DNA from 2 places in the Nocardia sp. NPDC050710 genome. Region 2 is predicted to be linked to the other one. Evidence: riboswitches for the same ligand, from Rfam matches in the RefSeq annotation. Region 2 holds a riboswitch; the other holds the start of a gene.
The links. A riboswitch is a leader RNA that binds a small molecule or an ion and turns the genes downstream of it on or off. The one in region 2 is predicted to bind thiamine pyrophosphate.
Positions count from the first base shown of each region.

Region 1: linked by a shared signal. The riboswitch ahead of thiC (phosphomethylpyrimidine synthase ThiC) and the one ahead of AB0H61_RS28465 (cytosine permease) in region 2 are both predicted to bind thiamine pyrophosphate.

Region 1 is NZ_JBFAHV010000010.1:72,995-87,768, forward strand. It holds gene AB0H61_RS19190 (exodeoxyribonuclease III) at 1-744, shown strand, start outside; gene AB0H61_RS19195 (hypothetical protein) at 756-1,859, opposite strand; gene AB0H61_RS19200 (Uma2 family endonuclease) at 1,907-2,488, opposite strand; gene AB0H61_RS19205 (acyl-CoA dehydrogenase family protein) at 2,598-4,547, opposite strand; gene AB0H61_RS19210 (TetR/AcrR family transcriptional regulator) at 4,749-5,375, shown strand; gene AB0H61_RS19215 (homogentisate 1,2-dioxygenase domain-containing protein) at 5,545-6,741, shown strand; gene fahA (fumarylacetoacetase) at 6,738-7,928, shown strand; gene AB0H61_RS19225 (hypothetical protein) at 8,042-8,236, shown strand; gene AB0H61_RS19230 (TetR/AcrR family transcriptional regulator) at 8,355-9,038, opposite strand; gene AB0H61_RS19235 (lipase family protein) at 9,134-10,537, shown strand; gene AB0H61_RS19240 (VOC family protein) at 10,703-11,209, shown strand; TPP riboswitch at 11,397-11,502, shown strand; gene thiC (phosphomethylpyrimidine synthase ThiC) at 11,497-13,125, shown strand; gene AB0H61_RS19250 (thioesterase family protein) at 13,463-14,257, shown strand; gene AB0H61_RS19255 (VOC family protein) at 14,271-14,678, opposite strand.
Region 2 is NZ_JBFAHV010000020.1:127,416-142,189, reverse strand. It holds gene AB0H61_RS28520 (hypothetical protein) at 1-47, opposite strand, end outside; gene AB0H61_RS28515 (class II glutamine amidotransferase) at 288-1,109, shown strand; gene AB0H61_RS28510 (hypothetical protein) at 1,199-2,077, opposite strand; gene AB0H61_RS28505 (OmpA family protein) at 2,504-2,902, shown strand; gene AB0H61_RS28500 (class I SAM-dependent methyltransferase) at 3,025-4,140, opposite strand; gene AB0H61_RS28495 (cupin domain-containing protein) at 4,148-4,510, opposite strand; gene AB0H61_RS28490 (hypothetical protein) at 4,800-5,261, shown strand; gene AB0H61_RS28485 (class I SAM-dependent methyltransferase) at 5,699-6,391, shown strand; gene AB0H61_RS28480 (DUF6294 family protein) at 6,527-6,946, opposite strand; gene AB0H61_RS28475 (hypothetical protein) at 7,138-8,061, opposite strand; gene AB0H61_RS28470 (tetratricopeptide repeat protein) at 8,138-11,155, shown strand; TPP riboswitch at 11,272-11,386, shown strand; gene AB0H61_RS28465 (cytosine permease) at 11,382-12,749, shown strand; gene AB0H61_RS28460 (hypothetical protein) at 12,891-13,094, shown strand; gene AB0H61_RS28455 (tetratricopeptide repeat protein) at 13,142-13,873, opposite strand; gene AB0H61_RS28450 (FAD-dependent oxidoreductase) at 13,917-14,774, opposite strand, start outside.

The DNA.
Region 1 (14,774 bases), on a different contig from region 2:
CAGGACATCGACGTACTCGCCATGCAGGAAACCAAGTGCCGGGACGATCAGTTCCCGTTCGAGCGCTTCGACGAACTCGGCTACGAGGTCGCTCATCTAGGGGTGAACCAGTGGAACGGCGTGGCCATCGCCTCCCGGGTCGGCCTGACCGATATCGAGTTCGCCTTTCCCGACCAGCCCGGCTTCGACAAGGACGCGGGCGAATCCCTGCTCAGCACACCGGTCGTGGAATCCCGTGCGCTCGGCGCCACCTGTGGTGGCGTGCGCGTCTGGAGCCTCTACGTACCCAACGGGCGCACCCTGAACGACCCGCACTACACCTACAAACTGGAATGGCTCGCCGCCCTGCGCGACAACGGCACGAAATGGCTGGCCGAGGACCCGCAGGCCCGGATCGCCCTGGTCGGCGACTGGAATATCGCGCCCACCGACGATGACGTCTGGTCGGTCGAATTCTTCACCGACAAGACGCATACCTCGCAACCGGAACGCGATGCCTTCGACGCCATCGTCGACACCGGCTTCGCCGATGTCATGCGTCCCTTCGCCCCCGGCCCCGGGGTCTACACCTATTGGGACTACACCCAATTGCGCTTCCCGCGTAAAGAGGGCATGCGCATCGACTTCATCCTCGCCTCACCGGCATTGGCCGGGAAGGCGAAGGATGCGATGGTCGACCGCGAGGAGCGAAAAGGTAAGGGCGCCAGCGATCACGCGCCCGTGATCGCCGAATTCGACGACTGATTCATCCCGGTTCAACACTGGGCGAACGCGTCGCGAGCCGTATCCGCCCAGACCGGCTGCCATTCCGGGGGGCGGGTCTCGAGTTCGGCGACGATATCGGCGCGGTCCGGGTCGTTGCGGTACGGGTTGAGCGGATACCAGCTCGGCCAGTGATCGTAGGCGCGTTCCACCCGGACGCCCGCGTGGTCGGCGCGGAACCGGATGAACAGCCATCGGCCGTATTCGGCCGCTTCGGCCGCGCGCAATCGCCGCAGTCCGGCCGGGATCTTGCGCGTGCGGGGTGTTCCGGTGGCCACCCGGCCCCCGACGCGGTACGCGTATTCGACCGTTCCGTACTCGTCCCGCAGCGCCTCGATCCGCGCGATGACATCGGCCAACTCGGGGGTGTCCCGCGGTGTGGGCCTCGGCAATTCGCTCGCGCCGACCATGGCCGCGACGAGTTGACGCCGATGCTCGGCCGCGGTGATCCGCCGGCGCGGGCGGGGTCCGGGCGCCGGCGCCGGAAGGGGTTCGGTGACGGCCGCCGAACCCGCCATCACACCGCCTCGGGTGAGGTAGTCCCCGACCGCATCCCAGAGCGCGGGCTCGAGTCCGTCGACCATATCCTTGGAGACCGCACCGGCTTCGGCGGCCGCGAACAACCGCTCGACCTCATCGAGTGTCACGCCGTGCAGCGAATCCGCGAAAACTCCCACGAGCTGGTCGAATTCGAGCAGAGGATAGAGCGCGACCGCCGTCTCGTATTCGACCCGCAGCCGGTCCAGTTGTTCGGCATGGTGCCAGCGCCCGCTATCCCACCAGCGCACGAAATCGATCTCCTCGGCCAGCACCAGCGGCGTCAGATCGGCCTCCGGCACCCACTCGGGCGCCCCCGCCAGCGGATCCTGTGGTTGATCGGGCGCGAGATAAGTATCGTCACGCCCCCGCCCGAACAGCACAGCCCGGCCCCGCGGATACCGCACCAGGGTGAACCAGTTGTCCCGGTAGCGCATATCGAAAGTGACCCTGCCACCGACTAGTTCACCGAGTTGCCCCGAGCCCTCCGGATCCTGCACCACCTGAACGACGAGGGTGCGCCCCCACAGAGCTTCGGGCGCGGGCAGCTCGAATTGCATGACCCACAACCTAATCCCCGCGGACGACGGCCGTCAGGTCACCGCAATCAGGACACCCAGGCCTTCAGCGGTTCGGTCTGCAACGTGACGCGCACCGGGTCGGGCAGTTCCACGGCTACACCGAACGGCACAGTCACAATCCGCTCGTATCGACCACCGTTCGGCTCGCTGTGCACTGTCACCAGGCACGAGTCCCTATCGATGAGGAGATACACCGGGATGTCGGTCATCGCATAGGCGCGCGGCTTCTCCTCCCGGTCGCGACGGTCGGTGTCCTGATCGTGCGAGGTCACCTCGACCGTCATCAACACCGGACCGGGGTCCGCCCATTCTGGTTGACCGGCGAATGCGCCGCTCGGCGCGAGGGCGCCGTCCGGCCTGGCCCGTCCTGACCGGTAGCCTTCGATCTTCAGGCCCTGCTCTTGGAAGAGCCACAGCTCCGGACGCACCAGCAGAAGCACGCGAATCAACCATTCGACTATGCAGCCGTGATCACCATCCGGCACAGCTTTGGCCCCCAACTGCCCGTCGATGAACTCGAGTCGCACACCCTCCGAGACACGACCTGCCAGCCGATCGAGTTCCTCGAACTCCTCGGTAGTCATGAGCGACTCATGCACGGCGGTCATGTCCTCACGGTACGGGTGCGATGGATCGAAACACCGGTCGAGTGGAAGCCGATTTCAGGATATCGCCGTAGCCGCGGCGAGTCGGTTCCTACAGCCGTATCCGTGTCGCCTAACCGGACGATGCGGCCGGGCGGGCGCCGGGGTTCATCTCGTAGCCACCGGCGTGCGCCCGGGCCTGCGCGAGCACCCGCTCGAATCGGTCGAGATCGGCGACCGGGCGGCGGAGGAGATCCAGCGCCCTGGTCTGCTGCGCCTTGGTCGCGGCCGGCTTGGTGTGCAAAGTCAGTGCGTTCTTGGAGAATTCGCGCACGAAACCGTCGAAGATCTGGTCGAGCATCGCATCCGAGGTGCCCTCGATCTCGGCCTGCTCCAGAATCAGCTGGGCATAGGGCACCGCCGTGAACAGCTCGCCGAGCGCGAACAGGAAGTCCACGTCGCGTTGTTGCGCCGGGGTCGGCGCGGCGGCGGCCAGCAGGGTCTGGAAGGCCAGCGCCTGTTCCAGGAAGACCGCGACATTCGGTACACGCGTGAACTTCTCGAAGACCGGACGCCAGTCGCGGAACCGGATCCGGCCCAGCCCGCTGCTCGGGCCCTGGCGGAAGAGGAACTCGTCATCCGCCGCGTCACGCCGGGTCGGGACCGGCGCGTAGCGCGCACCGGCGAGCTCCGAGCGCAGCCTCGGCACCGCGGCCCCCGCGCGCGGGGTGAGCTTGCGGCTCGACCAGCTCAGCGCACCGGATACCGCGCGCACCGTCCCCTTGGGCGCGACACCCGCGCCGGGCAGATAACGCAGCGCGGCCAGGCCCGCATCGGCGGGATGGAACATGTAGTTGGCCATGAATTTCAGCGACAGCGCCATATTCACGTGTACCGTGCCCTCGAGCCGCGGCAGGCCGAACAGGCCCAGCATCGCCATCGGGAAGTACATATCGTTCTCGAAGCCGCGCGCGGCGATCACATCGGCGAGATCCTCGATGATCCGCTGTCCCTGCCGGGTGACGGTCATTTTCTCGATCGCGTTGAACAGCAGGTAGCGCCGGTCCTCCGGGTTGGCCGAGCGCAGGTAGTCGATGGCCCGCTCGCTGTAGAGCTTCATCCCGATCAGCCGCGCGTAGGAGTCGGTTATCAGTGACCGCACCTGCGGGAACTCGGTTACCCGGTGGCCGAACAGGATTCGATTCTCGGCGTGCGTAATCGCCTCGTAGAAGGCGTGTTCGCAGGCGCCTACGGCGCCGAAGCCCAGGTTGAACTTGCCGACATTGACGGTGTTCATCGCGGCATGGAAGGCGTTCTCGCCGCGGTGCAGAATGTCCTCCTCGGCGACCGGGTACTTCTCCAGATCGAAGGCGGCCACGTACATCTGGCTGTCGACCACATTGCGGCGCAGCTTGTAGTTCTTGTGCTTGCTGTCCGCGATGAAGAACAGATACCTCTCGTAATCGTCCTGCGTCGGTTTGGTTTCCAGGGCCGTAGAGCTGTCGATGATCGGCTTGTCGGCGCGGCGACCGAAGACCGACACCATACCCGCGAGGTTGCCGTTGCCGATGTAGTGCTTACTGCCGGTGGCGGTGTATCCGCCGTCGCGCTCGGGCTCGAGCACCATATCGGTGGAGTAGACGTCGGCGCCGTGATCCTTCTCGGACAAGCCGAAGGCGAAGATCTCGCCGGAATCCAACAGCGCCGCCGCCTTCTGTTTGGCGGCCTTGTTCTCGCTCTGCCAGATCGGGCCGAGCCCGAGGATGGTGACCTGCCAGACGTACCAGTAGGACATGCCGTAGAAGCCGAGGATCTTGCTCATCATCGCGATCCGGCCGGTGTCCCAGCGCTTGTTCGGATCGCCGTTCGCTTCGGCGGCCGGGGTCAGGAAGGTGGCGAAGATCCGCTCGCGCTTGACGAAATCGAGGAAGTCCGAGTACCAGATCCGGTCCCGGTCGTCGCTCTTGAGCATCGCCTTGCCGCGGGTCTCGAACCATTCCACGGTGGCGCGCAACAGCCTGCGGGTCTCCGCGTCGAACTCGGCGAACTCGCAGGTCTTGGGGTTGAACAGGGTTTCGGACATCGGACCTCCTCGGCGTGGCACGGCGTGGGCGACTGATGGGGCAGATCGCACGAAGCTGTCAGCCGACCACGGCGTCTCCCGGCCGACTTCATTCGTGACTGTAGCATTATTGTTCGCGGGCGTAGGAAATTGATCATGACGCGCACGACCTGCGAGAACTCCGGGACACCACTGCGCGTGAGCACTGATATCTTGGTCCGCATGGGTATCGAGCAGGTCGCGCAACCGCGTCAGCGAGCGCAGCATCTCGGCCCCGAGCGCCGCCGCCCGCAGGTCCTCGATACCGCGCTGGCCATCGCCGTCGAACACGGCATCGCCGCCGTTACCATCGCCGCGGTAGCCGAGCGCATGCAGGTGACCCGCCCGGTGGTCTACGCCTGCTTCGCCGACCGGGTCGAGCTGATCCAGGAACTCATCCGCCGCGAGGAGGACCACCTGATCAGCGGCCTGCTGGAGGCGACGCCGCAGCGCACCGTCGACGCGGGCGAGACCGTCTTCGTCGAGGGCTTCCAGGCACTGCTCGAGATCGCCGCCGCCCGCCCGGACGCCTGGCGTCTGCTGTACGGCAATCCCGATCCCGCCGTTGCGGATTCGTTCGGCCGTGGCCGCGCGCTCGCCGTCGAACGATGCACCACCCTGCTGCGCCCGACATTGCGCGCCTGGGGCACCGACGATGCCGACCGGAAGCTTCCGGCGCTGGTGGAGCTCTGGGTCTCGGCGGGTGAGGGCGCGGTGCGGACCCTGCTCGCGGATAACGGCGCGTGGGATCCGCGCAGCCTCGGCGCCTTCGTCGGCTCCGCGGTCTACCGCGCCCTGCGCGAGGCGTAGGTTGACAGTTTTTCGCCACCGCGCCGAATCCTCCGGCTGAATGCCGAGTATCACGCCGAAATCCTGACATATTTCGCGCCCGACTCCCTGATTTTCCGGTCATTCGAGTGTGCCCATTACTAGGATGGAGGGCGACAATCCGACCAGCGAACTGGCGGGAGGTGCGGTCATGGCGTTCTATCGGCAGGTGGGATCGGTGCCGCCCAAGCGGCACACGCAGCACCGCGACGAACACGGCAAACTCTTCTACGAGGAGCTGATGGGCGAGGAGGGATTCTCCGGGGATTCCTCGCTGCTCTATCACCGGGGTCTGCCACCGGCGATCGTCGATTCGACGGTCTGGGAGCTACCGGATCAAACCACCACGCCGAATCATCCACTGCGCCACCGGCATCTGCGACTGCACGACCTGTTCCCCGGGGACATCCCCGCCGGTACGGACCCGGTGACCGGCAGGCGGCTGCTACTCGGCAATGCCGACGTACGAATCTCCTACGTGGTGGCCAAGGGAGCGTCACCGCTGTACCGCAATGCGATCGGCGATGAACTGGTGTATGTGGAGGCCGGATCCGCCGTGGTGGAGACGGTCTTCGGGGAATTGCCCGCGCGCCAGGGCGATCAGGTGCTCATCCCGCGGGCGACGACACACCGCTGGCTACCCGCGGGACCGGAACCCCTGCGCGCCTATGCGATCGAGGCATCCGGTCACATCACCCCGCCGAAGCGCTACCTCTCCAAATTCGGTCAGCTGCTGGAACACGCGCCGTACTGCGAGCGGGATCTACACGGGCCACGGGCGCCGCTGGTCGAAACCGGCGCCGACGTAGAGGTGCTGGTCAAGCATCGGCCGGGCGGACGGGTGGTCGGCACCCGAATGCTGTACGCGACGCACCCGTTCGACGTGGTCGGCTGGGACGGCTGCCTCTACCCGTTCACCTTCAATATCGGTGATTTCGAACCGATCACCGGGCGCATCCACCAACCTCCACCCGCTCACCAGGCCTTCGAGGGCGGCAACTTCGTGGTGTGCAACTTCGTGCCGCGCAAGGTCGACTACCACCCGCTCTCGATTCCGGTGCCGTACTACCACTCCAATGTCGACTCCGACGAGATCATGTTCTACTGCGGCGGAAATTACGAGGCGCGCAAGGGTTCCGGCATCGGCCAGGGTTCGGTGTCGGTACATCCGGGCGGATACGCACACGGCCCGCAGCCCGGGGCCTACGAGGGCAGCATCGGAATCGAATTCTTCGACGAGTTGGCGGTCATGGTCGACACCTTCCGCCCACTGGAACTCGGCGAAGGCGCGCTGGCCTGCGAGGATTCCCGCTACGCGTGGACCTGGTCCGGCCGGGGACCACATTGACCCGCGTCGAGGTGCCGCCGGATTCGCTGTTCGGCCCGGACAATCTGCCCTACGGGGTGTACGTGCCGCGCGGGACGGACCATCGGACCGGCGCGCGGGTGTGCACCCGCCTCGGCGATCACATCATCGATCTGTCGGTGGCGCTGAACGATCCGGATTTCGCGAGCCGCGACCTCAATACCTTCCTCGCCCGCGGTCCGAGGCGGTGGCGGGAGGTACGCGAACAGCTGCGTGAGCTCGTCGACCGGGATATCCATGTCGAGGCCATCCACCGGCCGGCCGAGGTGGAACTGCTGCTGCCCGTGCGGATCGCCGATTATGTCGACTTCTACGCGAGTATCGACCACGCGACCAATCTCGGCAGGCTCTTCCGGCCGGATTCCGAACCGCTGCTGCCCAATTGGCGGCATCTGCCGGTCGGCTACCACGGCAGGTCGGGGACCGTGGTGGTGTCGGGCACCGATATCGTTCGTCCCCGCGGGCAGCGCAGGACCGATTCCGGCGCACCGGATTTCGGCCCGTCGCGCCGGTTGGATATCGAAGCGGAACTGGGATTCGTGATCGGCGTCGGGTCCGAGCTCGGAACCTCCATCGACACCGCGGAATTCGCCGACCACGTATTCGGCGTTGCCCTGGTCAACGACTGGTCCGCCCGCGATATCCAGGCCTGGGAGTATCAACCGCTCGGACCGTTCCTCGGCAAATCCTTCGCGACCTCACTCGCGGGTTGGGTCACGCCGCTCGCGGCGCTGGATTCGGCGCGGGTGCCGCTGCCGGATCAGGTCCCCGAACCCCTTCCGTACCTGCGGGAATCCGAAAAATGGGGCCTCGATATCGAGCTCACCGTGCGGTGGAACGGACAGGTCGTCTCACACCCGCCGTACTCCAGGATGTACTGGTCTCCCGCGCAGATGCTCGCTCACCTCACCGCCAATGGCGCCGCGACCCGCACCGGTGATCTCTACGCCTCGGGCACCATCTCCGGCCCCGCCCCGGACCAGCGCGGTTCGTTCATCGAATTGTCTTGGGGCGGTTCGGAACCGGTAACTCTGGACGGCGACACCCGGACCTTCCTCGAGGACGGCGACGAGGTGGTCATCACCGCATCGGCCCCCGGCCCAGGACGGCGACGCATCGGACTCGGCGAAGTGCGCGGCAGGATCCGGCCCGTACACGAATCGCGGTGAAGCCCACAGAATTCGGGCCCACATAATCGGTGGCTTCTTGGACGATCGACCAGTTAATAGAGTCTGTGATCGGAGGAGGGCGAGTGCCCGGGCAGTAGGACAGAAGGATTCACATGAAGCGCGCTCTCGCGGGAATCGCGGTCATCAGCGCCGTACTAGTTCCCGGTCAGCTCATCGCGGCCACGGCGGCATCGGCGAACCCGAACACCGGTTCCGGATGCACTTCCAGCCAACCGCCGACGTGTTCGCCCGGCGCGGGCGTATTGGTCGGTCTGCTGGACCTCCTGAACACCGGCTCCGCCAAGTAACCGATCCGCGACAGTGTCGACCGGTCTCGCGCAGCCCCGGGCGGGATGCGCACGCTGGTCGACCCTTCCGCGCCGAATATGCTCCGCCGCAACGATGCCCGGTGCACGACGGACCGCCTTATCGCGCCCCGGACCGCCCGGCATCGATGACGGTGAGGAATACCGTCAGATCCTCGATCAACCTCTCCGCCGCATCCGGCGCACCCCCGTCGTCGTGATGATGCAGCCAATCCGCGACGAGCTCGAACATGCCACCGATGGTGGCCAGCGCCAAGGCCATCCGGGCGTGATCGGGCTCGCCCGCCGTCGCACCGGACCACTGCCGATCCAGGAAGGCCGCCGCCCAGCGTCGATTGCCGCGCCGCTGGCGCTCCACCACCGGTGAAATACCGCCCGCCTCACCGAAAGTCACCTTTGCCAGACGCGGATCGTCCGCGATGGCGTGCACGAACGCAGAGACCACCACCGCCGAGCGCTGCGACCAGTCCGACCCCTCCGCTTCGGCCGCCGCGGCCGCCTCGCCGACACGTTGCTGGATCTGCGCGGTGATCTGTTCCAGCAGGGCGATGTAGCACGCTTCCTTGCTCTCGAAGTGGTCGTAGAAACCCTTGGTGCCGACATAGGCATGCTGACAGATCTGTTCTATCGATGTGCCCGAAAAGCTGTGCTCGGCAAATAGTTCGGTGGCGGCGTCGAGCAGTTGGCGACGCCGTTGCGCGCTGCGCTGCTCGGCGTCGAGGCCACGGATCCGGCGCCGCGCCGGTGCCGGGGCGGGCCGCGCGGCGGATTTGCTGCGGGTCATCACACGACTTTAGCGGGAGCCATTTCAACAAGGCATCTTGTTCGTAATATGGCATCGTGCTGTAATCACTGTCACGTCGATGAGGAAGGACGGACGTGTCTGTGATCAAAGGGGATCCGACCGGCATACATCGTCGGGGCATCCGGGCCGTGGCAGCCGCGGTGACCATGGCCGTCACCGCGACCACCGCATTGCTGGCGGGTGGCATCACCGCGCCTCCGGCCATCGCGGTCCCACTGCCGCAACAGGATTCGTTCTATCGACCGCCCGAGGGCTTCGAAACCCGCGAGCCGGGCGATATTCTGCGGTCACGCGAGGTCCGTCTCGCCGTGCTCACACTGCTGCCGCTGAACGTGCGCTCCTGGCAGCTGCTGTACCGCACCACCGACCTGTTCGGGCAACCGGCGGTCGCGGTGACCACGGTGGTACTGCCCGCGGGCGCCGACCCGAACCGGTCCCGGCCGCTGGTATCGCTGCAGTTCTACTACGACAGCGCCAGCCCGGCATGCGCGCCGTCATTCGTACTCCAGCAGGGCGCGGGACTACCCGGCGCGGAGGGGATCCACTCCAATAGCGAACTGATCGCGCTGGCGGCATTGATCAGCCAGGGCTGGGCCATCTCGATCCCCGACTACGAGGGACTCGACGGGCATCTGGCCGCGGCCGAGGAACCCGGCTACATGACACTCGATGGTATCCGCGCCGCCGAACGCTTCGAACCGCTCGGCTTGGACGGCGCCGACACCCCGGTCGCCCTGTGGGGCTACTCCGGTGGTGGCATGGGCACCGGCTGGGCCGCCGAGATGCAGCCGAGCTACGCGCCCGAGTTGAATGTCAAGGGCGCCGCCATGGGCGCACCGGTCTCGGATGTGGAATCCCTACTGCACGTCAACGGGTCTTTGTTCTCGAGCCTGATCGGCATCGGCATCTCCTCGCTGCGCAATGCCTACCCGAAATTCCGCGAGGCCTCCGATCGCTACCTGACCCCCGAGGGCCGGGCACTGATGGAACGGACCCAGGCGCAGTGCCTGCCGCGCAACGCGCTGAGCATGATGTTCGTGGATTACCAACGGCTGCTGACGATTCCGATACCGGAATTCCTCGCGGTGCCGGAGATAGCGGAGGTCTTCGACGCGACCGTACTCGGCCGCAACACCCCCACCACGCCGATCTTCCTCTACCAGGGCGTATTCGACGAGGCGGTGCCGGTGTGGACCAATGATCTTCTGGCGCAACAGTATTGCGCGGCGGGCGCGTCGGTGGTCTACAAACGCGACCATCTCAGCGAACATCTGAGCCTGCCGTCGCTCGGTATGGCGGACACCTTCAATTGGTTGAAGTCGCGCCTGGCCCCGAACGCCACGGACCAGATCGGCTGCCGCACCGAGAATGTTGTCTCCATGCTCGCCGACTTCAACGCGTTGGTCAGCCAGATCGAGATCAACCTCAACGCGACCTTCGGCGCCCTCGGTTTCCCGATCGGCCCGCACGAAAGCTGAGTTGCTCGAACGCTGGGCCGCCCGAACGCCGAACCGCCTGAATATCGGGCCGCCTGAATGCCGAGCCCCGCCCGGAACCGGACCGGTCGGGGCTCGGCCCTTTCCCGGTAAGCCACCATTCAGTGCGGAAGCGATGAATTCCCCGCTTCCGAGGCGTCACCATCGATGCAGGCACAGGCCGACAACCGGGAGACCGTTATGCAGAAGATCGTCACGAACCTCTGGTACGACACCCAGGCCGAGGAGGCCGCCGAGTTCTACTGTTCGCTCTTCTCCGATTCCAAGATCATCGATGTGCAGTACTACAGCGAGGCGGGCCCGCGCGAGTCCAGCCTGGCCATGGTGGTCGACTTCGAGCTCAACGGACAGAGGTTCACCGCCATCAACGGCGGCGGCGAATACCACTACACGCACGCCATGTCGCTGCTGGTGAACTGCGACAGCCAGGAGGAGGTCGACCGCCTCTGGGAGGCGCTGCTCGCCGACGGCGGCCAGGAGATCGAATGCGGGTGGCTCAACGACAAGTACGGCGTACCGTGGCAGATCTGGCCGGTCGAGGCCAATGAGCTGTTCAAGGGCGACCCGGCCGCCGTCACCCGCGCCACCAAGGCCATGTTCGGCATGAAGAAGCTGGACGTCCAGGCCATGCGCGACGCTTACAACGCCGACTGACCTCGCGCTCGGACCGCCCGCGGACTGCACCGCAGGGCGGTCCACGCCCGTCGCGTGCCCGCCGCACGATAGGCCGGTTGTCGAATCGACCAGCCGGTGTAGGTGCTCGGCGGTGGCGAATCGGCGCATCCTCCGATCATCGGGCGGGCGCCCGAGGTGGGCAGGTATGGTCGGGCGGGAAAATTCACATCGCCAACGGGGGCTCGCACCAGCGGGCTGAGAGGACGGCTAACGGGCCGTCGACCGTATGAACCTGACCGGGTAATGCCGGCGTAGGGAGGAAATCCATGACAACCGCACCTGTCGACACCGTGACCACGGGCCCGATCGAAGGCAGCGTCAAGCACTACCGAGAGGTCGACGACCTGCGGATTCCGGTGCGCAGGATCAATCTGACGACCGGCGGGCATTTCGACGTCTACGACACCAGCGGCCCGTACACCGACGAGACGGCCACCATCGATCTCGAAGCCGGTCTGCCCGGCCTGCGCGACGGCTGGGACAAGCCGCAGGTCGAGGGACCGCCGACCCAGCTGGCCTGGGCGCGGCAGGGCATCATCACCCCGGAGATGCGGTTCATCGCCGCGCGCGAGGGCGTGACGCCCGAGCTGGTGCGCGACGAGGTGGCCGCGGGTCGCGCCGTGATCCCCGCCAACCACAAGCATCCCGAGCTCGAGCCGACCATTATCGGCAAGAAGTTCCTGGTGAAGATCAACGCGAATATCGGCAACTCGGCCGTCTCCTCCTCCATTGCCGAGGAGGTCGAGAAGATGGTGTGGGCGACCCGCTGGGGTGCGGACACCATCATGGATCTGTCCACCGGCAAGAACATCCACGAGACCCGCGAGTGGATCCTGCGCAACTCCCCCGTGCCGGTCGGCACCGTGCCGATCTACCAGGCGCTGGAGAAGGTGAACGGTGATCCGACCCAGCTCACCTGGGAGATTTACCGCGACACCGTGATCGAGCAGTGCGAGCAGGGTGTGGACTATATGACCGTGCACGCGGGCGTGCTGCTGCGCTACGTGCCGCTCACCGCGAAGCGCGTCACCGGAATCGTCTCGCGCGGCGGATCCATCATGGCCGCGTGGTGTTTGGCCCACCACCAGGAATCGTTCCTGTACACCCACTTCGAGGAGCTCTGCGAGATCCTCGCGAAGTACGACGTCACCTTCTCCCTCGGTGACGGCCTGCGCCCCGGATCCATCGCCGACGCCAACGACGAGGCCCAGTTCGCCGAGCTGCGGACCCTCGGCGAACTGACCAAGATCGCGAAATCCCATGGCGTGCAGGTGATGATCGAAGGCCCCGGCCACGTGCCGATGCACAAGATCGTGGAGAACGTGCGGCTCGAGGAGGAGCTGTGCGAGGAGGCGCCCTTCTACACCCTCGGCCCGCTCGCCACCGATATCGCGCCCGCCTACGATCACATCACCTCGGCCATCGGCGCGGCGATCATCGCCCAGGCCGGCACCGCGATGCTCTGCTACGTCACCCCGAAGGAGCATCTGGGCCTGCCCAACCGCGATGACGTCAAGGTCGGCGTGATCACCTACAAGATCGCCGCCCACGCCGCGGACCTCGCCAAGGGCCACCCGCACGCCCAGGACCGCGACAACGAATTGTCCAAGGCTCGTTTCGAATTCCGCTGGCGCGACCAATTCGCACTGTCCCTGGACCCGGATACGGCCCGCGAGTACCACGACGAAACCATGCCCGCCGAGCCCGCCAAGACCGCGCACTTCTGCTCCATGTGCGGACCGAAGTTCTGCTCCATGCGCATCTCCGCCGATGTGCGGGAATACGCGGAGAAGCAAGGACTTACGGACGTGGAAGCGCTGGAGGCCGGTATGGCGGAGAAGTCCGCCGAGTTCACCGGAGCCGGTGGTCAGGTCTACCTGCCGGTCGTTTCCTGATCGCGACGCAACCGTTTCCGCGATCCCGGGCCGCACAGCGCGGCCCGGGATCGCGAACGTCGATAGGTTAGTTCAGTGCGGCGGCAGCCGCGAGGGCGTCCGTGCGATCAACAATTCGTTCGGCTTCGGCGGGCACAATGTCGCGCTGGCGTTCGGCCGGGCCTGAGCCCGAAGCCCGCGACGGTTCGCGGGTCCACCGCGATAACAGCGGGTGCGACCAGCCTCCGGGGCGGACCGGAGCCCGATTCGGCCCGGAGTACCGTCCAGGCAGAATCGTTAACCGAACGAACAAACCACCGACCGGCAGAGCCGCCGGTCCGAGGGACGGACGACAACCGTGACCGACGCTTTCTACCTGCCCGATCCGGGGAACCCGAACCGGTTCATCTCCACCGAGCTGACCCGTGGGCCCTGGTCGCCGGATGCCCAGCACGCGGGTCCGCCCTCGGCGCTACTCGGCCACGCGATCGAGCGCTGCGAGCCGCGGGAGGGATTCCAGGTCGGCCGGGTCGCGGTCGAGATCCTGGGCCCGGTGCCGCTGGAGCCGCTCACCGTCGAGACCCGGGTGGTCCGCCCCGGCCGCAGTGTCGAACTGATCCAGGCCACGCTCTCGACCGACCGCGGCCCGGTCATGACCGCCAACGCCTGGCGTTTCAAACTCGCCGACCCGGAACTCGAACTCCCCGAAGGCATTCTGCCGAGCGGCACCCGCCCCGGCCCCGACCAGGCGCCGGAGCCCGCACCGTTCCCGTCCACGCAGCCGGTCGGCTTCCACACCGCGATCGAATATCGGTTCGTGACGGGCGCTTTCACCGAACCGGGCCCCGCGATCTGCTGGATCCGGCTGAAGTATCCGGTCGTCGCGGGCACCACCCCGAGCCCGCTGGAGCGCACGCTGGCCGCCGCGGACTCCGGCAATGGCGTCAGCGCGGTGCTGGATTGGAATCGCTACCTGTTCATCAACACCGATCTGACGGTGACGTTGCACCGGCAGCCGGTGGGCGAATGGGTATGCCTCGACGCCGTCACCTATCCGCAGCCGCACGGCATCGGCCTCGCGGAGTCCACGCTCTTCGACGAGAAGGGCCCGCTCGGCCGCAGCACCCAAACCCTCCTCCTCGGCTCGCGCTGACTCAGGGGTGAGCTTAGGCGCGGCTGGAGATCTGCTGCACGGCCCAGCCGTTGCCGTCCGGGTCGCTGAAGAAGAGGAACCCGACGTTGTCGAGCGGGTCGGGTGTCGGAGTGGGGTTCTGGCCCAGCACCTGGACATCGCCGACCTCGACTCCGCGGGCGACCAATTCGGCGTGCGCCTTGCGGATATCGGGGACAACCAATTGCAGCCCTTGGATGGAACCCGGTTCCATCTTCGGGACCGCGCCCTTGCCGATGACGACGGAGCACCCGGATCCGGGCGGGGTCAGCTGCACGATGCGGATGTCAGCACTGATCACGGTGTCGTGGTCGATCGCGAAACCCAGTTTCTCCGAGTAGAACTCCTTGGCGCGGTCGATATCCGAGACCGGCACGATCACGACTTCGAGTGTCCAGTTCATAGTCAGCCCTTTGCGTTGACAGACGTGGGTATACCTCGCTGTGCAGACGCCCCGGCGCCGCGAAATTCATCGGCGGAAAGCCCGGAGCCGGGCATC
Region 2 (14,774 bases):
GACGTTCCCATTGCGACCCCCTGCTTGACCCGCGAATCCTCGGCCATGATCCTGCCTTTCCTCGGGTGATTCGACATGGTGTCGAATTCACATCTTCCTCCGGCACGCAAGCGATCGCAGCATTTTGCTCGTCCTGGGGTCCGCAATGGACCCGGCGATATGCACTGGTCGAGGCATTTCGTGTGACGTCGGCACCGGGATCGAAGTATGAGCCGTTACCGAGAAGAGTGCCAATTCCCGGGCGAACCCGGGGCCTGTTCTGCTTCAATCGATATATGTGTCGATGGATGGCTTACTCGGGTGAGCCGATCCTGGCCGAGGACTTATTGTTCCGGCCGGCGCATTCGTTGATCGACCAGAGTATGCACTCTCGGCTCGGCGCGACGACTACGAACGGTGACGGCTTCGGGATAGGCTGGTACGGCGAGGGCGCACAACCGGCGGTATTCAAGAACATCGAACCCGCATGGAACGACCGCAACCTGCGTGAGATCGCCGGCCAGATACGTACCCCACACTTCTTCGCGCACGTACGCGCATCGACCGGGACTGCGGTGCAGCGCAGCAACTGTCACCCCTTCCGGCACGGTCGGTGGTTGTGGATGCACAACGGAGCACTCCACGGTTTCCACGAAATCAAGCGCGACCTGATGACGGCCGTCGACCCGGCGCTGTTCGCCGACATCGAGGGTTCTACCGACTCCGAACTCCTGTTCTTCCTCGCACTGACATTCGGCCTCGTGGACGATCCGTTCGACGCGGTCGCACGCGCGGTCGGCCTCGTCGAAAACGTCGGACACGCGCACGGGGTCGACGCCCCGGTGCAGATGACCGTCGCGACCACCGATGGCCGATCGATGTGGTTCTTCCGGTACTCGAGCGAACGGCAGACGCGGTCACTGTTCTTCTCCACCGAGATAGAGAAGCTGCGCGCGCTCCACCCCGAGGTCGAGGTTCTGCGCCACCTGGGCGGCGAGACCCGATTCGTGGTCTCGGAGCCGCTACGCGACCTCGCGGGGGCCTGGAACGAAGTACCGGAATCATCGGCCGGGGTCGTCCGTCCCGGCCGCGATGAAATACGGCCCTTCCAGCCGATTTCACCTGGCTGAGATCGAACCGCGTCGATGTCAGTTGGTGACCGTGCACCGTCGACGATTCGGCTGGGCGTGGTCGGATCGGTATCCGCAGAGCCGCAACGTCATTCGCGGTCCTTGTCGACCGGACCCCGCAGGTAGCGACCGACGGCGGTTTCGTCCAAGGCGAGCGCCTTGACAACCGATGCCGCGCCCACGATCACCACCGACATGACGAATAACCAACTGACCGTGGTGAAGGCAAGCCCCAGCGGACCGAAATGCTCCCGGGCGTTCGTCGCCATCCGAGGCAGGACGACGCGACCTGCCACGTGCACCGCGGTCAAACCGACCGCGGTGAGGATGCCGGATGCCCACAGCAGGCGCCCGGTCAGCGCTCCTTTCGTGAGCAGGAACGGAGCCAGCATCCAGACACATGCCCAGATGGCGGCCTCACCCAGCAGGGCGAGCGGCCGACCCGCGTAGCGGATCTGGGTGAGTTCGCGTGTCTGTCCCACCAACCCCGCGGCCACAGCGACCGCGATCAGCGCGGCCAGCCACCGCCAAGCATCTCGCGCCCCGATCACGGGTACCTTCCAGATCGCCTCGTAGACGCGCGCGAGAGCGCGTGTGAACGAGGTGCCGCCGAGCACGATCATCAGCAGTCCGACCACCCCGAACGCGGCTATCGACGGATCGGTCAGGGTGGATTCGCCGTCGGCGGCCAGCGATTCGGAGTCGAAGCCGAACTGGTCGCTGATCGTTTTCGCCGCCGTATGCCAACCGCTGAACACAGAAGCGGCGATGATCACCGGCAGCAGCGAGGTGAAGATCTGCGCGGCAAGGGCCAGTGACCGGTCCACGATCTGGACCTGCGCGAGGCCCTCGAGCACACGCCGCACCGTGCGACCGTACGGCGTTCCTCGCAGCCAGCCGGATGCGGCCTGGGCGCGCGCCACCGATACTTCTCGGGCCAATGCCACAGACAATTTCACGGACCGCACCGGAATTCACCGCTCTTCTGCTCGTTCGGTCGGAATGGGTCGGATTTGTGCAACTGGTGTCGGCGGAGACGAACCGGTACGACCAACAGTCGAATTACGGTCCGGCTGACCTCGGCCAGGATACCGAGCGAGTCGTAAACGACACTCCGGACGATGCACCTGTGCGAGGATCTCTGAGTCGGCACCACCGATCGATGTACGCAAGCGAACCATCCACCAGGGTTCGATCTCGCCGAAGTTCCGACATTCCAGGCATGACATCGAATGACGCAAACGGGATTCTCCACCTAACACAGGAGTAGGCCGATGATATCCAGGAAGAGCGTCAGCGGAATTGCCGCTGTGGCGGTAGTTCTGCTCATGACGGCAGCATGCGGATCCGACAGCGACTCGGATTCGAAGGCGACGACCGAAATGACACATGGTATGCAGGAAAGCATCGCCGCTACCGCGTCCTCTGTCGCGGGCTCGGCCCTGAACACCGCGCAGCAAGCAATCCAGAATGCGATCAACACGGCGCTGGCGGCCGCGCCGATCACCTTCGAGAGCGGCAGCTCGGACCTCGGCGTGGTGGATGTCGCCACCATCAAAGCGGTCGCGATCCCGCTGAAGGGGAACGACACCAAGATACAGATCACGACCTACGCCGAGGACTCGGATGCCGCCGCCGCCGAATCGCTGGCCAAGTCCCGTGGTGACAACATCGTGGCCGCACTCGAGGCCGAGGGTGTCGACAAGGCGCGCATCACCACGAAAGCCGAAGCCAACCCGACCGCGGAGGACGTTCAGGTCGACGAGGCCAAGATCGAAGTCATCGCCCGATAGTCGCGTCCCGAGCCGCCGGCTCAGGACCGCGTCTGCCGCCTCATGGTTGATCGTTCGCATCGGTGGTCTCCTCCGAACACAGATGCGGTGTCGGCTGAGGGCGCAGCCAATGGCCTGCGCCCTCAGCTCTTCCGGGCGATGTAATAGCTATTGAAGATGTCGGCGTCGATGTGCCGGATGTCTACGGAGGTGAACCCCGCCTCGCGCAGCATGCGGGTCGCGACTTGCTCGCCCCACATGGTCCCGAGTCCGTCGCCGTCGAGTGCGAGCGAGACCGTCATGCAGTGCATCGTCGAGAGTGCGTACATCGATGGTCCCAGCGGATGTTCCATATTGTCCTCCAGGTTGCTGGAGGCCTGGATATCCACCATCAGGAATGTGCCGTCGTCTTTCAGCGCCGTGGCAATGCCGCGGAGCACCTCGGCCGGGTGGGCTTGATCATGAATGGCATCGAATGCGGTGATCAGGTCGAATCTGTTGGCAATGTCGAGATTCGCGACGTCACGAACTTCGAAACCCACGTTGGTCAGACCCATCCCCCGCGCCTCCGCCCGCCCGCCCGCGACACCTTCCTCCGAGAAGTCGTAGCCGACGAACCGGCTGTGCGGAAAGTGCCGGGCGAGCAGGTTGAGCGCGTGTCCGCTGCCGCAGCCCACATCCGCGACCTCGATGCCCCGGTTCAGCAGCTCGGGAAGTCCGGGGACGAGTGCGATGGTGACGTCGATCAACGCGACATCGTGAATGGCCGCGCTCTCCTCGGCCATGAGTTGTTGAAATCGGCCGAATTTCGAATAGGGCACACCGCCGCCGTGCCGGAAGCACTCGACGATCTCGGGCTCGACGCTCGCGGACAAGGGAATGTACTGCACGAAGGCCGCGATGTTGTCGGGACCGGCCGCCCTGGTCAATGCCGCCGCGTGAGCGGGTGGCAGAACGAAGGTGCGGTTGTCGGGGCTGTAGTCGACAATCTTTCCGACGGTCAACGCGGCCAGCCATTCCCGCACGTATCGTTCGTCGAGATTCGCGGCCTCTGCGATATCCGCGCTCGTCGCGGGAGGCAATGAGCTCATCACGTCGAACAGGCCGGTCTGGTGGCCGATGCTGATCATGAGGGTCAGAAATCCGTTGTTGAGGACTTCCAGCATCCGAGCGCCGAAAGCCTCTGTGCGCGCGGCGAATTCCGGATCGGCGCCGGGCGCCGGGCTGTTCGGAGCCGGGGTCTCCGCGCTGTCCGACATGGGCGATTCACTGCTTGGCATAGTCGGCGAAGCCCTGCCAGTCGATCATCACGCAGGGCTCGTCACCCACGACCCATGCGTCATGTCCGGGTGGGGCGATCATGAAGTCGCCGGGCCCGTATTCCTGTTGTTCTCCGTCGTCCATGACCACCACCATCCGGCCCGAGACGCAGTAACCGATATGGGATGCCTGGCAACTGTCGGTCTGCGCGATCGGCTTGACATGCACCGACCACCGCCACCCCGGCTCGAATACCGCCCGCCCGACCGGGCCGCCGTCGAGGTTGACCAGATCGAGTTTGCCCTTGCCTTGCTCGAACGGGCGGGTTTCCTCGGGCGAATCGAAACTCTTGCGCACCAGACCGGACATGATGGTTCTCCTAGGTAGTGCAGCCCCTGCTCCAGATGTATCGGCATCCTCGGAGCCCACATCGCCGGGACCGAGCGCCTGCCACGAGGACCTCTAATGTGACGTGCATCACAGCCTATGTGTTCGGTGTCCTAGCTGCAAGATAGCTGCGATGACCCGACTGGTAGGAGCGGTGTCGGCCTGCGACTTGGTGCGGTCCGCTTGCCGAGCACCCGAACCCCGGGAACGTACTTGTTACGCTGCGCAGGCGTGTGGGCCCGAGGATGGGGCCTTCTTCGGGAGTACGGCGATGACGGGTGGTTTCTCGGTGCAAGGCAATGCGGTTTCGGACTACTTCCAGCTGACGGGACCCCAGCAGGTCTCAGCGGCCATGCCCGCTTGGGAACCGCATTTCACCCAGTTCGACACCGTTATCGGCTACTCCGCTCTCGGTCATGCCTTTCTCGCCGACAGTCGTACTCGCAACTATGCGGTACTGCATCCCTACTCGGCGGGGGCCAAGAGCTACGGCTTCTTCCCCGAGCGCACCGACTTCATCACCGATGTCCTGCTCGATCCCGGTTTCGGCACGTACGTGCTGCGCACCGACCATGTCGATACGATCCGGCAGCTGCACGGGCCCCTCGATGAAGGGCACGTCTACATCGCCACTCCGTACCCCTTCCTCGGCGGCAACGAGGATCCCGGCACCTACACCAAGGGTGACGTCTGGGTCTTTCTGGACCTCGTCGCCGACGCGCACGGGTTGTAGGTTCGGGGGCAATCGCCCAGTGCCGAATAACGAAGACTCGAAAAGAGATTGATCGCGATCCTGTTCATCTGTGTGAACTGGCGCTGCGATCGTCTGCCGAACCACCGGCGTTGAGGGGTTCTCGGTCGGGGTCGCCGTGGCACAGGATCTCGAAATCGGTAGCCAGATCGCGCAATTCGGGGGTTCCGTCGTGTGCGCCAGCCGGTGCAGCTGGGAGCCGATGCGTCCGGCCAGGTCGCGCAGAGCGGGCGAATCGATGTCGCGGGCCATGGCTGGGCGCGGCCAAGATCGAGCATCCGCAACCCTGGCGCGCGGCATCCCACCTGCGGTTCGGCAACCCGGTTCGTGCCGACAACCGCACACCGGCTCCTGAACAGTCCGAGCGCGTCGTGGGCCACGTCCCCGAGATTTATCAGGTTCGATGATATTCGTGGGCTATGACTACCCCTCATGATTTCGAATTCGAAGAAATCTACCGAGGTACAGGGGGCCCGTTCGGGCCGGGCGTCAAGCCGCCGTGGAGTATCGGGGAACCCCAGCCGGAACTCGCCGCACTGATCGAGCAGGGCAGATTCCATGGCGACGTCCTCGATGTCGGATGCGGGGAAGCGGCGATCTCGCTGTATCTGGCCGAGCGGGGTTTCACCACCGTTGGCCTGGATCTGTCGCCGACCGCGGTCGAGTTGGCCCGCGCTGAGGCCGCCAGGCGCGGCCTGATCAACGCCTCCTTCGAGGTCGCCGACATCGCCGCATTCACCGGCTACGACGGGCGTTTCGGCACCATCGTCGACAGCACGCTGTTCCATTCGATCCCGGTCGAGTCGCGGGAGGGCTATCAGCAGTCGATTGTGCGCGCCGCCGCGCCGGGCGCGGCGTATTTCGTGCTGGTGTTCGACCGGGCCGCCCTGCCCGAAGTGCCTGAACCGGGGCCATCGCCGGTCACTGCCGACGAGCTCCGCGAGGTGGTATCGCAGTACTGGGTGATCGATGAGATCAGGCCCGCGCGAATCCATGGCAATCTGCCTGCGGTGTTGCCGGAGGACGTGGGTTTCCGGTTCGAGGGTATGCGCGACGAGCCCGGTGGCCGTAAGTCGGTTCCGGCCTGGCTGCTGTCAGCCCATCTGGACTGATCCCGTCAGACGGATCGTGGGGGTGCGTTCCCGGGCGGCAAGCCACCCCGGGAACCCGCAGTGCGGATGCTACGCTCGCTCATCGCCGCCCCTGGTGGAGCCCCGCAGTCGTCCTGCTGCGGATTCCCGGCGCAGTCAGCAGGCCGCGCGCAGACTCATATGCTCGATTCGGGAGAAGAGTCCGGGGTCGAAGGTGCCGTGGGGCCAGAAGTCGTATTGCTGACGGCTGTCGGGGAGGTTCTGTATGAATTTGGCCAATTCACCGTCGAGTTGGTGGGAGAGGATGTTGCCCAGATACCGCCGGTTGGCATCTTCCAGTTCCGCCCACATCAGCCATGCGTCGTTGTCGTCGCTACTGGTGACCTTGGCGGTGAAGTGGGCAGTGCCATCGGGCTTCAACACCCATCTCGCACCGTGGAACATGGTGCAGTCCCCCTCGTGCATATCGTGATTCCAGGTGAAGACCTTGGCCGGTGCTTGCGCGGATGCGGTGCCGCCGAACGGAACGGCGCCGAGCGTGGCGACCGCGGTCACAACCACTCCGGCGATCGACATCGACAAGTGTCTACGGGTCGGGAACATCGCTACTACCTCCAGATCGGGGTGCGAATCCCGTTCCGGGACATCGCATCGCCTACTCCGATCAAATGATCCGCGCGATGCGGGAGGCTGTCACGAGTATTTTCCACTCGTTCGGAGCAACGGCACTACTCGAATCGCGGCGGCACGCAGCATCGTGGTACGCGTTACCGCACAAGGGCGTTCGTGACGATTTCGCCGGTGACCTTCTTGGTCAGATAGTGTCTGGAGTCGTGGGGTTTCGCACCGTTGTCGAGCGATTCGGCGGTGATCGGGGTGATGTCGGCGCCGGGGAAGGGCGGGAAGTACGGTGCGAGATCGAGGTGGGCGGCGACCAGGTCATCGCGGTCGACCAGATTGCTCCAGCCGACAACCGATTTGGGAACGGTGGTGGGCTGCGGCCGCAGCCGGTCATAGATGACAGTGCGCAGGCCGAGCGGAGACCCCATGGTCAGCAGCGTGACATTGTGATCTGTGCGGTGTAGTGCCTCGTAGGCGACCACCGACCCGAGCGAGTGCGCGATCACGATCCGGGTATCGGGACCCACATGGGCGAGAACCTGGTCCTGCGCGTGTGCCCGAACCGATTCGTCGGTGAAGTAGCGGGCGACCTGGGACAGGGACCGGAAGACGAACTTCTCGGCGAGCCCGATCCCGAGCGGCGCGAACCACCGCAGTCTGACCAAGCCATTGAGGGCCGGTCGAAGCGCGGCCTTCGGTCCCTGTGCCCGAGCGTCGGGTGGGAGCGGTGTCGTGAGTCGCCGTGCGGTCGATCGATCCCGGTCGTCACCCGCGTGCTCGGCCGCCGTCTGCAACCACTCTCCGGCGAGCTGCTCCATGAGATGGAGCTGCTCCTCGTCGAGATCTCCCACCGCCGTGCCCTGCGCGCCCTTTGCCAGGAACGAGTCACCGTAGAACGCCATGCGGACCGAGATATCGCCCGGTAAACCGTTGCGCCACAGTCGATCCGCCAACTCTGTATGACCGGACGTGCGAATTCCGCCCGCCAGGGCGGGCAGCCACTGGGCTTCGAGCGTATCCGCGGATTCCTGTTCCTGGGCGATCCCGTGGACGAGGACGACTGTTGCCAACGTCCGACCCCTTTCGAACCGTCGGCGTCGGCCGACACGGTTGTTTCCTGTGACGTTGTCCCCGATAGTTTCACCTATGGCCGACAGGTTGGCGCTGGTTATCGGGTGCGAATGTGATCACTTTCAGCGGCTCGGGTTCACCTCGGAGCTCGCGGGTTCGTTGTCCGCGGCTCTGAGCACGGCAGGCCGATGGCTGCCCGTCGAGGACGGGCCGGTACTGGATCCGACAATCGGCGAACTCAAGCGCGACGTGAAGGCGGCCTTCCGGCGCGCGGACGAGGCGGGCGCGACGCTGCTGATCGCGTTCATCGGCCACGGATTCACCATGAACGAGGACGACTTCTATCTGCTCGCAAGCGATTCGGCGCAGCCGCTGGACTCCGATGTCGGCCTTCATCTGGTCAACGTGGTAGCCGAGCAATTGAGCCAGACTCGATCGCTGGACGGGCTGGTCGTGCTGGTCGACGCATGCGAGGCGGGAACCGGAGCACTCGGTGCGGGTAGCCGGTGGGTCAAGGTTCTGGAGAAGGCCGCCGGGCGGATGGAACTGCTCGTCGCCTCCGACCACGGCAATGCCTACGACGGATGCTTCACCCGCACGCTGCTGCGAACGTTCCAAACCGGGCTGAAGAACAGCGGCACCAATCTGCTGTGTGCTGATCTGACACCCGAACTCAATGCCGCATGCGAATGGCAGACGCCCCGGCATCTGTCCTTCAACGGCACCCAGGTTCGCCGCGGTGACCTCGGGCTGTGGCTGGTGCCGAACCGCGCACGCCTGAACGATGCCGTAATCGGTAGGCCCGCAGCCGGTTTGGTCGACCATCTGGTCCGTACCGTATCGGCGACGATCGCGGTTCAGGAAACCCTTGTCGCGATGGTGGAATCCGCGGGCGACCGGCTGCAGGCCCTGGTCGGTCCTGCCGGAGCGGGGAAGTCGACGATCATGTCGCTGCTCATCCGCCCCGGTCTGACCGGCGCGCTGGATTCGCTGACCTCGGAGTTCGTGTCGGCGGCTATCTTCCTCGACGTGGCGAGCACCGTCGAGACGGTGATCGCCGAGTTGACGGCGCAGTTGCAGGAACGGTACGGCGATGAATTCCGCGCCGCGCAGCGGTCGGTGCAAGAGGAGCTGACCGACTACGACCGTTTCAGCGCATTCGAAATCGGAGTCGTACGACCGCTGTCGCGACTGAGAATGCCGGGTCGCCGCATTCGCATCCTGATCGACGGACTCGATCAGCCGGAAACCGGCAACCGGGACGGCCTCATCGCAGCGGTGTCCACGCTGACGACCGACGACAGGCTCAACCATGTCCGTGTCGTCGTCGGTATCCGTTCCGGCACCGGAGTCGAGGCTCGGCCTGAGCTCGCGCACGCGCGGGTATTCCCGGTCCAACCGCCATCGCTCTCGGAAGTTCTGCGCGAACTGGCGATCGCCGACCGGGGTGTGCCGTCGGATCTGGATCGGGCACTCGCGGAACAGGCCGCCGAGGTCGGCGGCGGCGGATGGCTGATCCCCCGGCTCATCGCCGAAGTCGACTGGTCACTCGACCGGGCGCCTGGCGCGGTGGATCTGGGCTTCCTGGTGGCGCAACGCTTCCGAACCGCCGCTCGGCGTTCTGTGCACGCGACCACCGTAGGCCGGATGGTCGCCTTGCTCGCGGCGGTCGGGCCCGGTCCGGTCGCACCGCTTCGGCTGATCTCCGATGCGCTCAACCGGCTGGGACCGCCCGTATCGCAGCCGCAGTTGCGCGACATCGTGGTCGACCTCGGCATTTTGGTGGCGCGGGGGCATCCCGGTCAGGAAGACGAGCAGGTAGGTCTCGCGCATTCGACCTTCATCGAGCCGCTGGTGCGGGCCGCCGCCACCGCGCCGGAGCCTACGGTTCTGCTCGATGCGCATCAGGTTCTCGTTTCCGCGCTGACGGACTTGACCGGGTCCGATATCGACGCCTACGCGCATACGGCGGCGCCGCGACATTTCCTCGCGAGTGGAAATGCCTCCCGCGCAGTGGAATTCCTCGATCAGAGCGATGCGAGGCGGCGGGCGATCGACAATCGCACCTCCTGGGCAGGCTGGCTGGTGGCGTTCGAAGAGGCGCTGCCGCCGACGGATACCCAGCTACTGGCCGCCCGCGCTCGGCTTGCCCGCTGGACCGGCGACGCGGGTGATCCGCATGCGGCGAGGGATATGTTCGCCGCGCTCGTCGAGGATTGCACGCGCATATTCGGCCCGGATCACGGCGAAACGCTCAAGTGGCGAGTGCAACTCGCGAACTGGGTGGCGCAGACGGGAGATAGCGAACGTGCGGTGTCGATGCTGACCGACCTGCTGCCGTTGCAGCTGGCCCTCTCGGAACCGGAACATCCCGATGTACTCCGAATTCGGGCGGACCTCGCTTTCCATATCGGCCAGACCGGAGATATCGTCGGGGCGCGTGATCGATACACCGCGCTCCTGCCCGTCTTGGAGCGTGTCCTCGGCGCCACCCAGGATGACGTGTTGCGGGTGCGCGATCAGTACGCGCGGTGGATCGGTGAGTCCGGTGACCCTGCCGCCGCACATCGGCTCTGCGCCGAACTGGTCCCGATCTGCATCCGGGAGTTGGGTGCCGAACATTCGGACACATTGTGGGCCATGGGCAATCTGGCATGGTGGACCGGAGAGGCAGGAGAGATCGAGCCCGCCGTCCAGCTGCACCGTGAGGTGCTCTCGCTTCGCGAAAGGGTCTCCGGCACAGAACATCCCGCGACGCTGGTGGCCAAGGGCAACCTGGCCTACTGGTGTGGCCGGGGCGGCGACTTCGCTGTCGCCAGGGATCTGTTCGGCGAACTGCTCGAAGTGCGCGTGCGCATCTTCGGCGATGCGAACTACGAGACCCTCCTCGCTCGGGAGAACCTCGCCACCTGGACCGGCCGCACCGGTGACGCCGCGGCAGCCCGCGATCGTTATGCCGAGCTGCTGGCCGTCCAGCGCAATGTCCTCGGGGCGGACCATCCGAGCACGTTGGAGACCCTCGATCAACTCGCCGCCTGGACAGACGCCGCGACATCGAGCGCAGGCGCGGGCGCACCCGGCTCGGACGAATGACGTCACTGTCACCGGGTAACGGGTCGGTTCGCGATAGTGCGTCCAATCCCCCGGCCCGGGCGAACGCCGAATGCCGGTCAGTCGGATTGTCGTACGCGTGTACTATTCGCCCGGATAACCCCCCACGCGGGAGCTCGGGCACGGCCGGGCCGAGAGGGCGGGCCCGAAGCTCCGCCGACCGCCCGAACCTGTCCGGGTAATGCCGGCGTAGGGAGCGAGTTGCGGCATGGCTGCGTCGACCGTGGAAAGTACCGGGCACGAGGCCCCGCTCACACTGGATCAACCGGCGCCGAAGGTGCTGTCGTTCTGGGATCAGAGTGCGTTCTGGGCGAATCTGGGTGTGAGCCTGTTCGCGTTCTCGGGGGCGTACACGGTGTTGGCGCCGAATGCGGAGGGCGCGGCGCAGATCTCGATTGCCGCGGGCATTCTCGCGATGATCATCGGAACCGTGGTCGGCGGGCTGATGCTGGGGTTGGCGGCGGTGCCGGGATCGAGGACCGGTAAGCCCGCGATGATGCTGCTGCGCGGTCTGTTCGGCGCGAAGTTGAGTTATGTGCCGACCGTGCTCAATATCGCGCAGCTGATCGGGTGGGGCACCTTCGAGTTGATCGTCATCGGGAATGCCGCCGAGGAGTTGTTCGAAGGCGGTCCGCACTGGCTGTATGTGGTGGTCGCGGGCGTGCTCACCACGGTGTTGACGATCTGGCCGCTGGGCTCGGTGCGGATGCTGCGCCGGTTCGTGACGGTGGGTGTCGCGATCGCGCTGATCTGGTTCTACATCCAGTTCTTCCGCGCGGGACTGCCGGATCTGACCACGAATCCCGGCCCGGAGGGTAATGGCCCGTTCGGTGTCGACTGGAGTCTGTTCTGGATCGCCACGGACGCGGCGCTGGCGGTGTCGATTTCCTGGGTGCCGGTGGCCGCCGACTACACCCGGCACTCCCGGAGTACCCGCGCGGCATTCGGCGCGGCCAGTGGGGCCTACGCGATCACCCAGATCGTGGCCTACATCCTGGGTCTGTTCGCGTTGGCGCTGGCCACCGGTGACGGAACATACGGGCCGTTTCTGAGCGTCACCCTGGGCGGGGTGTTCTTCTTCATCCTGGTGCTGCGCGAGGCCGATCAGTCCTTCGCCAATGTCTACTCCACCGCTGTCTCGATCCAGAACCTGGCGCCGCGCATCGACCGCCGCATCCTCTGCATCGGGCTCGGCGTCTTGATCACCCTGCTCGCGCTGCGCCTGCGGATGGACGACTACTTCGGCTTCCTCGGCCTGATCGGCTCGGTCTTCGTACCGCTGCTCGGCGTCCTGGTCGCCGACTTCTTCCTCCGCGCCAAGGGCGAGTGGAATACCGCGGCGGACGCACCGTCACGCTGGGGCATGATCCTCGCCTGGCTGGTGGGACTCTCGGTCTACCAGCTGATCAATCCCGGCGACGCGGGCGTCTGGACCGACTTCTGGGTGCACGTGCAGGAGTGGCTGCATTTCACCAAGCAGCCGTGGATGAGCGCGTCGCTGCTGTCCTTCCTTGCCGCGGTGGCGATGGCCTGGGCAGTCGGCCGGATCTCGACCGCGCGAACGGTGGCTGCGTAGCCGAGCAGGCTCCCTGAACTGCACTTCGGTACGACCCGCAACGGTAAGCCGAGCCTCCCGATCGCCACCCGATTCGAGCGAAAGTTCTACGACTCCAAGGAGGATCGGCTCTTCCTCGATCTCCAGCGGATGCTGACGGAAATGGAGGTCGACCGGTCCCCCAGCCTCGAGCTGATCCTGCTGCACGAATGTGGTGGCATTACCAAGGTCCACATCACCCGTGACCGCATCCGTATGGCCGAGCCGACCGGGTGGCGTGAGGTGGACGAGATCGAACATTGGTTCTGCGGGTGCTCGCTCGAGTCGCAAGTCGACCGCCGAGCCGACGAGTTCGACTCCGACTGACAAGGATTCGGTACTGGTCTAGCCTAATAACTCCAGCTATCGGCGCGCTAGCTGCCGTTCTCCGCACGCAACTCGCGTACCAGGTCGAGGAACTTCTGGTGCAATTCCCGGTAATCGGTCGAATAGACCGCGCCTGCTTGGAAGATCACCTCTGCTTCGCCCAATCTGCCTAGCCTGAGCAGGCATTCGCCGCTGCTGAAGTTGGCTGCTTCACCCTCCGGGAACAACCGCAGCGAGTGCTGGAAATCGTCCAGCGCGGATTGGAAGTTACCCAGATTCATATGGCTGAACGCCCGGTTGTCGATGGCCTCGTAGAAGAGTGGAAACAGCTCAACAGCACTGGTGTACTCGGCAATGGCTTCCTGGTGTCGTTGCTGATCGTTCAACACGCCACCAGCCGCAAAGTGTGAGTTGGCTTGTGCGACAACAGTATCAAGATCCTGTCCGGTTACCTCGAGATATCGCCTGAAGTCGAGCCGCTTCAGATACTCATGGAACCCGACGAGGTCCTGCGGCGTCACCGGACAGGTGCAGAGCACCTCCCACCCATTTTGAAATGCCTGGGCGCTCATCGGTGTGTGATAGGCGAGTACCTCCAGTGACCCGAGCGTCGCCGCCGTGGGACGTTCGGCGGTCGGCCGGTACATCATGCAATGGAGCGTTTGGCGCTCATCCGGCCACCTGTCGACTGCCAGTACTTTGACCGCAGCCCACTCGTCTGAATTCCTGCGTCCAACGAGCACGTCCCCCACCTGCACATCCGCCTCCACATAGCTCACGCTCAACCCTGTCGGATTATCTACCCATCAGCGCGATTGGTAGTCAATGGGTGGACTCGGGTCCGCGCTCGGGCGCGGCCTGTAGTTCGGGCGCGGCGGCGGCCAGCAATGCGTCGCGGTCGCGGCTCAACGGAGGATAGATACGCCGGGTGTTGATGGCGCGCTTGGTGTCCTTGGCCGCCTCCCCGCACGCGACCACGCGGCGGTCCCAGCCCTCGGTATACACCGCGCCGGCCGGTCCCAGATCGAGAACCGTGACATACCAAGGGATCCGCAATGGCTTCACGGGCTCGCCCAGAAGATCGCCGATGACGTTGTATCCCGCCCATCGGCCCATCGGGCGGCTGTGCTGGCAAGACATCACCGACATATGCTCGTCGTCCATTTTCGCGGCGGCGACGTCACCGGCGGCGAATACCCCGGGCACACCGCAGACCCGCAGATAATCGTCGACGGGGAGTCGACCCAGCCGGTCACGGTCGACCCCGAAATCTGCGGTCAGCGGGTTGGCCCGCATGCCGGCACACCAGACGACGGTGGCGGCGGTCACCACTTCACCCGAGGAGAGCGTCACGCTGCGCTCGTCGATGGCGACGACCCCGACGCCCAGCCTGGTCTCGATCCCGGCGTAGGCCAGTGCCGCCTCGATGACCGGTCGCGCCGATGCGCCCATGTCCGAGCCAACGAACGGGTTGCGGTCGATCAGGATGACCCGCGGTGCGACGGCACGCGCGGCAAAGGCGTCGGCGAGCATCGCGGGCAGTTCAGTCGCCTCTTCGATCCCCGTCAAACCTGCCCCGACGACGACTACCGTCGCGGCCGCCGGGTCGGCGGGGCCCTCGGCAAGCCGGCGCAGGTGGGCTTGCAGTCTGGTCGCCGCGTCATGGGTGTCGATGTCGAA